3 regions of the Janthinobacterium lyxosi genome follow, and region 2 is predicted to be linked to each of the others. Evidence: predicted binding sites of a transcription regulator. Region 2 holds the regulator's gene; each other region holds the start of a gene.

The links. Region 2 encodes FliA, which starts transcription of late flagellar genes. Its sites were predicted from a motif close to CTAAAGTTTNNNNNNNNNNNGCCGNTA; they were not measured.
Region 1: ACQ4WP_RS23030 (FlxA-like family protein) is a predicted target of FliA. The motif match lies at 2,023-2,049, and genes of this name have one in related genera.
Region 3: ACQ4WP_RS03065 (DUF5610 domain-containing protein) is a predicted target of FliA. The motif match lies at 1,878-1,904, and genes of this name have one in related genera.

The regions. Positions count from the first base shown of each region.
Region 1 is NZ_JBNYXM010000028.1:8,033-12,178, forward strand. Features, by position in the region: gene dcd (dCTP deaminase) at 72-641, shown strand; gene ACQ4WP_RS23025 (PrpF domain-containing protein) at 683-1,912, opposite strand; gene ACQ4WP_RS23030 (FlxA-like family protein) at 2,080-2,430, shown strand; gene ACQ4WP_RS23035 (sensor histidine kinase) at 2,472-3,950, opposite strand; gene ACQ4WP_RS23040 (response regulator transcription factor) at 3,953-4,146, opposite strand, start outside.
Region 2 is NZ_JBNYXM010000008.1:227,725-231,870, reverse strand. Features, by position in the region: gene ACQ4WP_RS10925 (translation initiation factor Sui1) at 74-436, opposite strand; gene motD (flagellar motor protein MotD) at 487-1,287, opposite strand; gene ACQ4WP_RS10915 (flagellar motor protein) at 1,293-2,039, opposite strand; gene ACQ4WP_RS10910 (RNA polymerase sigma factor FliA) at 2,021-2,752, opposite strand; gene ACQ4WP_RS10905 (MinD/ParA family ATP-binding protein) at 2,797-3,660, opposite strand; gene flhF (flagellar biosynthesis GTPase FlhF) at 3,653-4,146, opposite strand, start outside.
Region 3 is NZ_JBNYXM010000002.1:255,753-259,898, forward strand. Features, by position in the region: gene ACQ4WP_RS03060 (GGDEF domain-containing protein) at 210-1,175, shown strand; gene ACQ4WP_RS03065 (DUF5610 domain-containing protein) at 1,177-1,806, opposite strand; gene sbcB (exodeoxyribonuclease I) at 1,953-3,401, shown strand; gene pyrF (orotidine-5'-phosphate decarboxylase) at 3,444-4,146, opposite strand, start outside.

The DNA.
Region 1 (4,146 bases), on a different contig from region 2:
GCCATTCGGGCCGTGCCTGCAGCAGGCGTGCGGCCCCCGCCATTCTGATATTCTAGAAAGAACCCCCTGCGATGACGATTAAAAGCGATAAATGGATACGCCGCATGGCGGAAACAACGGGCATGATCGAGCCGTTCGAACCGGGCCAGGTCAAGGAACGCGACGGCAACCGCATCGTATCCTACGGTACGTCCAGCTATGGCTATGACATCCGCTGCGCCGACGAGTTCAAGTTGTTCACCAACATCAACACCACCATCGTCGATCCCAAGGATTTTGACGCGAATAATTTCGTCGATGTGTCGGGCAAGGGTTATTGCATCATCCCGCCGAACTCGTTTGCGCTGGCCCGCACGGTCGAGTATTTCCGCATTCCCCGCAACGTATTGACGATTTGCCTGGGCAAGAGCACCTATGCGCGCTGCGGCATCATCGTCAACGTCACCCCGTTCGAACCGGAATGGGAAGGCTTTGTGACCCTGGAGTTTTCGAATACGACGCCGTTGCCGGCGAAAATCTACGCCAATGAAGGCGTGGCGCAAGTGCTGTTCTTCGAGTCCGATGAAGTGTGCGAAACCTCGTACAAGGATCGTGGCGGCAAATACCAGGGCCAGGTTGGCGTAACCCTGCCCAAGACCTGATTGCCGTGAAGGGCGGGGCACCAGGCCTGCCTGGTCTTGCTTTAAAACTGTTTCAGCAGCCACGCTTTCAGTGCGGCTGACGGCTGGTACAGGGGAACATGGCCGCGCAGCAAGATTTGCGTGCTGCGCCGGTAGGCCGCGCTGTCGATGACGATGTTTCCCGTCGCCCCGTCCTGGCGCGCCACGATGGTGGTGGCCAGGATGCCGGCCGGGTTTGCTATGCCCAGTTCAATCTCTGCATCCGCTTGCCCGACGGGCGGCACGCCGCGCACCAGCGCATGCGCCACCGTGCCCGGTATCAGACAAGCCGCCGCCAGGCAGCAGCCGCCCGAGACGGCCAGCGAGGCGTGGCCCGCTTGCGGCGTAAAGTAGCGTACCGCAATATTTCCCTCTCCCGTTGCCGCTGCCACAATGCAGAACTTGGGGATGGTTGCGCTGCGTTCCAGTTCTTCCAATGTCATCAACCCGCCATCGCGCCGCCGCAAGCCCATCAGCAGTCCCGCCGCGCTCCACACCTGGCGGATGGCTTGCATGAACGCCGTGTCCGCCTCCAGTTCCCGTATTGCTTCCTGTGCCGTCTTGCCGAACTGGCTCGCTAGCGCGATGACCATGGGCACGGCCACGTCCACGCACGAGACGTCGTAGCCGTGTACCTTGTCTTGCGCCTTGCCTGTCGGTAATAATTTACCCGTCTTGGCGCCCGCGGGTTGCTGCAGGAACAGGTCGACGCGGGGGAAGCTGCCGGGCACGCCGGGAATGCCGGTGGCCGTAAAGCTGCCATCGAGTTCGCGCGCCATGCGCGAGGTGGTGATGACGCCCGTGTTGGTGTTGCGGATATCGATATCGTGCGCGCCGATGGCCAGCGCCTCGATCACGCCGCTGTCCAGGCCCCACAGTTGCAGGGCGGACGACATATTGCCGCAGTTCACGCTCCAGTCGATATCTCCGTGCTCGCCGGCCAGCTGCGCCAGGGTGCTGACCAGGCGCGGCTGGCCGGCATGCTGTTCCACCTCGACCAGGAAGACTTTGTTGCTGGTGGGCGCACCGCGTCCCAGGCCCGTGATCTGCCGGTTGCCCGGCAGCTGGCCGGATTGGGGCACGCCCATCAGGTGGCGCAGCAATTCCTCGCGCAGCGCCGGGTCGGCCGGCACGCAGGACGCATGCAAGACCAGGCCTGTCGATGTGCCGCCACGCATGTGGTGGACGGGAAACTCGATCACGCCGCAGCGCTGGCGGGGCACGTGGTCGGGCAGGGCGGGCAGCAGGGACATGGCGATCCGATCAGGGTTTGGCTGGAGTAGCGTCAGTGTGCCAGTTTTTTGTGCCGAGGAGCAACAATGTGTGCCGGCCGCGCTCTTTACCTGCCTTTACACCCGCGGCACTACATCCGCGCCCATGCCTGCCGTTAACCTTGGTATCGACACATTCGGGAGGCATCATGGTAGCGGCAATCGGTTCAGGCAGCGCAGTCGGCACAGTCGGCGCGGCCGGTAGCGCCAGTTCGGGCAGCAGTTCGCAGATCGCGGCGCTGCAAAAGCAGATCACGGCGGCGCAAAAGCAGTTGACGGAAACGCAGAAGGGCACGCAGACGGACGCGTCGCAAAAGCTGCAGCAGCAGCTGGCGCAGCAAATCCAGGCCTTGCAGGCACAAATTGCGCAACTGCAAGCGGCGGCCGCGCAACAGGCGGCGCAACAAGATACGCCGACAACCAGCAGCGCCGATACGGCGACGAGTCCTGCCAAATCAAGCTCGTCCACCCTGGGCAGCATCATCGATACGCAGGCGTAACAAGGTTCCCGGTAATGCTCAACGCCAGGCTCGCCGACAGGTCAGCCTGGCGTTTTGACGGGCAGCAGCATTTCCACGCACAGCCCGCCACCGCTGCGCAAGGTGGCCCCGATGCGACCCCCATGGGCACTGATGACGTGCTGGGCGATGGCCAGGCCCAGGCCATGACCGTCCGTGCTGTGCTGGGTATGGCTGGCGCGGAAGAACGGTTGAAAGATGTTGGCCAGGTCGGCGCCGGCCACGCCTGGCCCCCGGTCCAGCACGGCGATGCGCAGCCAATCATGCTGGCGCGACAAATTCACTTCCACCGTGCCGCCATCGGGGCTGTGCTTGACGGCATTGCGCACCACGTTTTCCACGGCGCGCGCCAGCAGTTCAGGCCGGCCCGTGACAGCGGCGTCGGCGATGGCCGCGTCGCCCGCCATGGCTATGCCCACCTGGCGCGCCTTTGCTTCGTAGCGGGCGTCTTCCATAATGTCGTGCAACAGGTCGGCGATGCCGACGTCTTCGCTGAGGGGGGAGCCGGCGCCCGCTTCCAGCCGCGACAGGGTCAGCAGTTCGCCGATCAGCTTATCCATGCGTTCGCTTTCGCGTTCGATGCGCTGCATCGAGGCGTCCATCTTGTCCGGCTGCTGGTGCGCCAGGCCGATGGCGGCCTGCAAGCGCGCCAATGGCGAGCGCAGCTCGTGCGAGACATCATGCAGCAAGCGCGTCTGGCTCTCCATGAGGCTGCGCAAACGGCCCGTCATGCGGTCGAAATCGCGGCCCAGGTCCGTCAACTCATCGCCGCGCTTGCCGCTGGCATGAAAACGCGGCGCCAGGTTGCCTTGCGAGGCGGCCTCGAACGCTTGGCGCAAGTCGCGGATGGGGCGCGCAAAATACCAGGCCAGCAAGAAGGAGAACAGCAGGCTGGCGGCGATGGCGGCGGCCAAGGGAGTGAAGGTGCGGTAGGGGCTGTCCATGCGGGGGCCGGCTGGCATGCCGCGGCCGAATTCGCCGCGTGGCGGCGGGGCGCCCGCTTCGTTGGGTCGTGGACCGGGTCCCATGGAGCGCGGGCCGTTCATGGCGACGGCATTGAGCGTGTCGCGCGCGGCGCCCGCCTCGGCAGTGCGAAAGCGTACGGATGAGGGCAGGAACAGCAGGTAGCGCACGCCGTCGCTGCCGCTGACCTCGCGCACCACGGCATGCGGCGAGCCTTGCGCCAGCAGCGCGCGCGCCTTGCCGAGTATGGCCGGATGGACCTTGCGGCCCATCAATTCTTGCCCCTGCGCATCGATGGCAAACACGCGCATGCGCTCCATCTTGCCGAGAAATTTCTGCAAGGCCTGGCTGCCGCCCGTTTCCAGCGTGGCGCTGGCCGCTTCGATGGCCATCTGTGCGGGCGGACTGGTGTCGATGTCGAGCGCCCGCTCCTGCTGCGCAGCCCGGTTTTTCAGCCAGAAGGTGCCGCCGATGCCGATGGTGGCCGTCACTTGCGCCAGCATGATGCACAGAAAAAATTTCCAGAACAGACGGCCCACGCTTACTCCTTGATCAGCTGGTAGCCGAGACGGTACACGGTCTGCAGGCAGGAGCGGCCGTCGGCCAGGCTGCCGAGTTTACGGCGCAGGCTGCTCAAGTGCACGTCGATATTGCGGTCGAAGCGGGCCATGGGCCGTCCCAGACCCAGTTCAGACAATTGATTCTTGCTCACGGGTTTGCCGGCATGGCGCACCA
Region 2 (4,146 bases):
GAAGTGGCGCGCGTGGATGGGAAGCGCACGTTACCACGGGCGCGCGGCACAGTCCCGCACGCACGCGAGCCGGCTAGCCGCCGGCCTTTTTAGGCTGGTGACCCAGCTTGGCCAGCGCGGCCAGGATGGTGTCCACGTGGTCGCCCTGCACTTCGATCACGCCATCCTTGACCGTGCCGCCCGAGCCGCATTGCGTGCGCAGCTGCTTGCCCAGCAGGACCAGCGCGATGGCGTCCAGCGCCAAGCCTTTCACCACGGTGACGCTCTTGCCGCCGCGCCCCTTGGTCTGGCGCGATACGCGCACCACACCGTCGCCCGCAGGCGCCGCCTTGGCTTGCGCCTTGCACACGCATTGCGCCAGCGGCTGGCGGCAGGCGGGGCACATGCGGCCCGTTTCGGTGGAATACACGAGACCGCCCAGGGAACTGCTTTTCATGATCGAGAGATAAAAAGGGAGAAGGCCGCGATTGTACCAAGCGCCGGGGTTCAGTTGGCCGGTGCCGGTGCCGGTGCCGGTGCAGGTGCGACGGGCGCCGTTGGCACTTCCGTCACCGTTTCGGGGATGCCGGACAAAATCGTCACGGCGACCCGGCGGTTGCGCGCGCGCCCTTCCGGCGTGGCGTTCGGCGCCACGGGGATGTTGTCGGCGTGGCCCACGGCCGTCAGGCGCGAGGCTTGCACGCCGCTGGCGATGAACAGGCGCACCACGGCGCTGGCGCGCGCGGCCGACAATTCCCAGTTCGAGGCAAAGGTCGAATTGCTGATCGGCTGGACATCCGTATGCCCTTCCACCTGCACGTCGTGCGTATCATCCTTGAGCAGCACGGCCACGGCGCGCAAGGCCTGGTCCGACTCCATCGTCAGCCCTGCGGCGCCCGGGTCGAACAGCACGCTGGCATTGATTTCCACGCTCACGCCGCGGCTCGTCTGCGTGACCCTGACTTTGCCTTCCTTGACCAGCGGCGCCAGGGTGGACGTGAGGTCCTGCGCCAGGCGCGTCATGTGTTCACGCTCGCGGCGGATGGCTTCCGTGCGGCGTTTCAGGGCCGGATTCGGCAGCGGGATCGCCTGCGGCGCTTCCATGATGATGGGCGGCGCGCCCTTTTCCAGGCTGAAAGCCTGGCCGATGGCGTTCTGGAAGACGCGATACTTGCCCTCATTGACTTGCGAAATCGCATACATGACGACGAAAAAGGCGAACAGCAAAGTGATGAAGTCGGCGTACGAGATCAGCCAGCGGTCCTGGTTGTCCGGTTCCTCGTCATACTTCCTGCGTGCGCGCCGCATCATGCTCAGTGCTCGTGCAGCAGGCTGGCCACGCGCTCTTCGATGATGCGCGTATGGTCGCCCGTGGCGATGTCGTACAGCACGGCGGCCGTGATTTCGTACTGCAGCACGCGGCGCGTGACGATGGCCTTGAGTTTATTGGCCACCGGCAGGAACAGCAGATTGGCCAGGCCCACGCCATAAATCGTCGAGACGAAGGCCACGGCGATGCCGCTGCCTAATTTACTCGGGTCGGTGAGGTTTTCCATGACGTGGATCAGGCCCAGCACGGCGCCCAAAATACCGATGGTGGGCGAATAGCCGGCCGCCGATTCCCACACCTTGACGGCCTGGCGCTCGGCCAGCTCGTAGGCGGAGATTTCCACGTCGAGCAGCTGGCGCAGCTTGTCGGGCGCGATGCCGTCAACGATCATCCTCAAGCCCTTGGCGTTGAAGCGGTCGGCCGTGTTTTCCATCAGGCGCTCGAGCGCCAGCGGGCCATCGCGGCGCGCCGTCAAACTCCATTGTCCGATGTCGCGCGCCAGTGCGGCACGCGTGTCGGCCGGCGGCAGGAAGACCCAGCGCAGCATTTCCAGGCCGCGCACGAAGGTGCGCAGCCGCGTTTGCAGCAGCACGGCGCCGAAGGTGCCGACGATGACGATGGCAAAGGCGGCCGGCTGCAGCAGGGAGGCCATCTTGCCGCCTTCCAGTGCCTGGCCGACCAAGAGGCCCGCCAGCGCCAGCGCCAGCCCGATTACGCTGGACCAGTCCACGCCTGCTCCCTCAAGGTTGCGCGCAGGCGCGCGACGGCCTGGGTATGCAGTTGCGAGACGCGCGATTCGGAGACACCCATCACCGCACCGATCTCCTTCAGGTTCAGCTCTTCTTCGTAATACAGGCCCATGAGTATTTTCTCGCGTGGCGGCAGCGCGTCGATGGCATCGATCACGGATTGCCGGAAATCGGTATCGAGCAGGGAACGCAAGGGGTCGCTGTCCTCGTCCACGCAATGGCGGTCGAGGAAGCTGTCATTGCCGTCCGGGTCATGAAAGTCTTCGTAGTACAGCAACTGGTGGCCGCCGCCGTCGCCCAGCATTTCCTGGTAGTCCGAGAGCGACATTTTCAGCAGTTTCGCCACTTCCGACTCCGTCGGCGGGTGGCCCAGGCGCTGCTGCAAGGCGCTCATCGCCTCCTCGATCTTGCGCATATTCTGGCGCATGCTGCGCGGCAGCCAGTCGCTGGTGCGCAATTCGTCGAGCATGGCGCCGCGGATGCGCAGCACGGCATACGTCTCGAACTGCGCGCCATGCGTCTCTTCATAGCGGCTAATGGCATCGAGCAGACCGATCATGCCGGCCTGGATCAGGTCATCGACCTCGACCGAAGGCGGCAATTTCGCCTTCATATGGTGCGCCAGACGCTTCACCAACGGAATGTGCTCCGTCAGCAAATAGTCCTTGTTCGATTTCCCTTTGACCGTGTACATAGGCTGCTTATTGTTTTAACTGCTATCGTGTGCTGATGATGGAATCAGGCGCTGAACTGGTGCAGGCTCCCCGTCTGGTACAAGGTGCCACCGAGCACCGGTGCCGCCGAACGGGCCAGCCGCTCGGCCAGTCCGCGAAACGCCACCGAGGCTCCCGCCAGCGGAAAGGCATCGACCACGCTGCGACCCAGCCGCGCCGCGCGATGCAGATACTCATCGGCAGGCACCGACCCCATCGAGGTCAGTTTCACGGCCAGGTAGCGGCTCGCCGCCTGCGCCATATTATCGTATACCACTTTTGCCTCGGATTCGGAAGCGCCGGTGACCAGAATGCCAAACGGACGGCGTCCCAGTTCCTGGCTCAGGCGCTTGATCAGGCAGTACGCGGCCTTGATCGAGGTGGCGCTGCTCGAGACTTGCACCACGATGTCGGACGAGGCCATCAGCGGCACAGGGAAGCAGGCACCCTCGTCGGCCACGACGCCGTCGACCAGCACGATGCCGCTCTGGCGCGCCAGCACTTCGAAAGTCTTGCCCAGGCGGCGCAGTTCGTCCTCGCCCGCATAGTCCATGCTGTCCATCAGATGGTTGCGTGCGCCCAGGCTGGCCACGCCAAAGCCTTGCGGCACCTGGTGGATGACCTGGTTCAAGGCGCACTGCTGGCGCGCCACGTCGCGCAGGCTGGCGCCGTGCGCCAGTCCCAGGCGCGCAGCCACGCCATCGCTGCCGCCACTGGCGTCGAGCAGCAGCACATCATTGCCGCCGTAAGCCAGCGAGGCGCCCAGGTTGACCAGCATGGCGCCCTTGTCATCTTGCGGCGTGGCCGATAAAAATGTCATCACGCGCGGCTGCGGGCCGGCCAGCATGCGGCGCAAGCCTTCGGCCTGGTCGAAATCGAAATTAGCCAAGGTGCACCCCGCGCGCTTCATTGTTGCGGGCGGCCGCCTGCGCCATCAGCAGCGGCAGTTCGGCATCGGAAAACTGCGTGGCCGCCGCATCGCGCTTGAGCTTGAAGGCGCGGTCGATCAGGTAGCCGCGGTCGGCCAGGTACAGGTCTTCCGGCACGCGCTGGCCGTTCGACACATAAAACAGGTTCAGCTTCTGGCGGATCACCACGTCGAGCACATTGCCGATCGACGCCGCTTCATCGAGCTTGGTCATGATGCAGCCGGCCAGGCCGCTGCCCTGGTAGGCGCGCACCACTTCATTGAGGGTTTCCTGCGTCGCCGTGGAATTCAGGCACAGCAGGCGTTTCACATCGGCGCCAGCGCCCGACAGCATGGCCACCTGTTCCGTCACCATCTGGTCGCGCTGGCTCACGCCCACCGTATCGATCAGCACCGTGTGCTTGTTCTTCAATTCCTTCAGGGCGATGCGCAAGTCTGCCTCATCCT
Region 3 (4,146 bases), on a different contig from region 2:
TTGCACATCCGGCGCCCTCTTTCGCTCGCAGCAACAGCAGTAATAAAACCACAAGCATTTCAGCTGATTAACACGGCAATGAAATAATTGTCGTATTTCTCACAGTAAGTGACATCAAGCAAGCCTTTGCCGTTACAGCCAAGGCCGCTTTAGGCTATCATGAAGATACCGGCTCCCTGCTCGCGCGCCGGCTTTTTGAAAGTATGATTGTGGAACAGATCGGCAACTTCGGCGCTTCAGGCTGCAACATCGGCGATTTACAGCTATTTCGCGATGGGGCGGACAGCCAGACGGCCGCCATGCTGGCGCCCTGTCCCGTCATGCGCCTCGAAGCGGGCGAAGCCATTGCTGACACCCAGGGCACCAGCCTGTACATCGTCCTGCGCGGCTCGCTGGCCGTGGCCGCCGACATCCACACGGGCATGGATGACGGCACCGTCAGCAAGGTCTTGCCCGGCGAAAGCGTGGGCGAACAATCGGTGCTCGATGAAGCGAGCAACCTGGCCGCCATTTCCGCCCTGGAAGAAACTGACTTGCTGGTGATCGACGCGGCCATCGTCTGGGAATTGATCGAGCAATCGAATGGCCTGGCACGTAACCTGCTGCGGCTGCTCTCCTTCCGCATCCGCGCCGCGAATGCCCTGCTGCGCCGCCGCCAGAAACTGGGCGAATTCTACCGCCAGCTATCGATGGTCGACAGCCTGACGGGCTTGTACAACCGCGCCTGGCTGAGCGATTTACTGCCGAACATGATCATCACCGCCCACGCCAGCGCCTCGCCGCTATCGCTGGTGATGATAGACCTCGACCATTTCAAGCGTTTCAACGACACCCACGGCCACCAGGCGGGCGACCAGGCGCTGCGCATCGCCGCGCAAGTGCTGGGCGCAGCCCTGCGACCCACGGATTTTGCCGTACGCTATGGGGGCGAGGAAATGATGGTGATCTTGCCCGACACCAGCGAAAACGTGGCCTTGCGGGTCGCCGAGCGCCTGTGCGAGCGCATGCAGCAAGCCGTCATTTTCGCCGACATGCGCAGCGCGCTGCCGCACATCACGGGTTCCTTCGGCGTGGCCAGCCTGGCGGCCGAACAGGACGACGAAGCGCTGATCGCGGCGGCCGATGCGGCACTGTACCGGGCAAAAGCCTCAGGCCGCAACCGCGTCATGCTGTAGCTCAGGCAGCCTTGCTGTCGGCCGGTTTGCTTGCATCCGGCTTGGCAGCCTCATCCTTCTTGCTACTGTGCGCGGCGATGAAATCCGCATAGCCCTTCTGCACCAGCTCATACGTCTTGTCGATATTGCCGGCGATATCGCCTTGCAACACTTTCAATCCGCCCAGAATATCGCGCGCTTCCTTGAAGCCTTTTTCCATGCCGCCGCTGATGGTGTCCATGAACTTGGTCAGGGCCGTATCGTCGTCCATGCCGGGATTCTGTTTCTTGTAGGCGTCAAAAAATCCCGTCGACAGCGATACAATGCGGCTCGCCGTCGCTTCGGCGCTATTGTCCTGCGAGGCGGCGTTCTGGATCGCGTCCTCGCCGTACTGGCCCTTCAGCGCTTCATTGATATTCGTGATGGCCGTCTTGTACAGCAGCGCCAGCGGCTCGTTTTCCGAACCGATCGACACGTTCAGCGAGGCCTGCATGATGGAGGCGTTCAATTGCAGCTTGCTGCGGTCGTTAACGCTCATTTCAGCGTTGACGCCGTCCTTTTGCTGGACTTTATCGTCCTTGCCGGCAACGCCCGTACTGACGGATGTCACGGAAGGGGTGGAATTGCCGCTTGCGGCGATAGGAATTGACACGATAGACCTCCTTGAACGGGCAATATATGCCACCATGCGGGAAACGCAATGATGACCATCCTCTCGTGTAGTATCGGCAGGTTTTCAGAAAACTGTAGCAGCGACTCTTTGAGCGGCCCAGATAACCAATGAAGCAACGACCATCAATGACTACCCAGACTTTCCTTTGGCACGACTACGAAACCTTTGGCGCCCAGCCGCGCCGCGACCGCCCGGCCCAGTTCGCCGCCATCCGCACGGATGCCGAACTCAACGAGATCGGCGAGCCGATCATGCTGTATTGCCAGCCTGCAAATGATTTCCTGCCCGACCCGCAATCATGCCTGATCACGGGCATCACGCCGCAGCAGTGTTTGCAACTGGGCGTGCCAGAGCACCAGTTCGCCGCCACCATCGAAGCGGCCTTTTCGGAACCCGGCACCATCGGCGTGGGCTACAACACCATCCGTTTCGACGATGAAGTCACGCGTTTCCTGTTCTGGCGTAACCTGATCGATCCGTATGCGCGCGAATGGAAAAACCATTGCGGCCGCTGGGACATCCTCGACGTGGTGCGCATGACGCACGCGCTGCGCCCGGAAGGTATTCAATGGCCGAAGCGCGACGATGGCCAGACCAGTTTTAAACTGGAACACTTGAGCAAGGCCAATGGCCTGGTCCACGAAGCGGCGCACGATGCGCTGTCCGACGTGCGCGCCACCATCGCCCTGGCCCGCCTGATCAAGGAAAAGCAGCCAAAACTGTTCGAATTTTGCCTGGCGCTGCACAAGAAGGACAGGGTCGCCAGCGAAATGGGCATGCACCTGGCCGCCAGCGAGCGCCAGCCCTTCCTGCACGTGTCGGGCATGTTCCCCGCCGAACGGGGCTGCCTGGGCGTCGTCTGGCCGCTGGCCACGCACCCGAGCAACAAGAATGAAATCCTCGTCTGGGATTGCCAGTACGACCCGCGTGAACTGTTCGCGCTGGACGCCGACACCATCCGCACGCGTTTATTTACGCGCAAGGATGCCATGCCGGAAGGCATGACGCGCCTGCCCGTGAAAAGCGTGCACCTGAACAAGTCGCCCATGCTGGTCGGCAATCTGAAAACCCTGTCGCCGGCCATGGCCGCGCAATGGGGCATCGATCTGGACGCCGCGAAGGTCAACGCCCAGCTGGCCACCACGGCGCCGAACATGGATGCGATCTGGGCCGAAGTCTTCCAGCGCCCGGGCACGCATGTCGCGCTGGACGTGGATGAAGATTTGTACAATGGTTTCGTCAGCAACGACGACCGCCGCCTGCTCGAATCGCTGCGCCGCGACACGCCAGCCAAGCTGGCCACGGCGCGCCCCTCGTTTGCCGATGAACGCTTGCAGGAATTGCTGTTCCGCTACCGCGCCCGCAATTTCCCGCAAACCCTGAGCGAAGCGGAAAACCTGCGATGGGAACAGCACCGCGCCGCCCGCCTGTTCGACGGCGACGGTGGCGCCCGCACCATCGAAATGCTGTTTACGGAAATCGACGTGCTGTCGGAATCGGTGGATGAGCGGGGGGAAGAGATATTGGGCGAACTCTACGATTACGCGGAGATGGTGGCACCACAGAGAGACTAAATGCAAAATGCCGGGCTAGCCCGGCATTTTCATGGATGCAACTTAAACCGCGCGGTGTTGATTGATCGCATCGCGCGTTTCGATCGCCACGCGCCGCGCCGCGTCGGCGAAATCTTCGCCCGCTTGCGGCGTGGCGTAGATGATGGCGCGCGAGGAGCTGATCATCATGCCCATGCCGTTGGCCGTCTGGCCCGCGCCGACGGTGGCGGCGATGTCGCCGCCCTGGGCGCCGATGCCGGGCACCAGCAGCGGCATGTCGCCGACGATGGCGCGCACTTGCGCCAGTTCTTCAGGGAAAGTGGCGCCGACGACAAGCGCGCACTGGCCGTTCTTGTTCCATTTCTCGGCCACCAGGCGCGCCACGCGCTGGTACAGGGGCACGCCGTCCGTGTCGAGAAATTGCAGGTCCGAGCCGCCCGGATTCGAGGTGCGGCACAGGATGATCACGCCGCGGTCTTGCCACGCCAGGTAGGGATCGAGCGAATCCTCGCCCATGTAGGGGTTCACGGTGACGGCGTCAGCGCCGTAGCGCTCGAACGCTTCGCGCGCGTATTGCGTGGCCGTGGCGCCGATGTCGCCCCGTTTCGCGTCGAGGATCAGGGGGATGTGCGGATAGTGTTCGCGCACGTAGCGGCAGATGTCTTCCAGCTGTTTTTCCGCGCCCAGCGCGCCAAAATACGCGATCTGCGGCTTGAAGGCACAGGCCAGGTCGGCCGTAGCGTCGATGATGCGCGTGCAAAAGGTG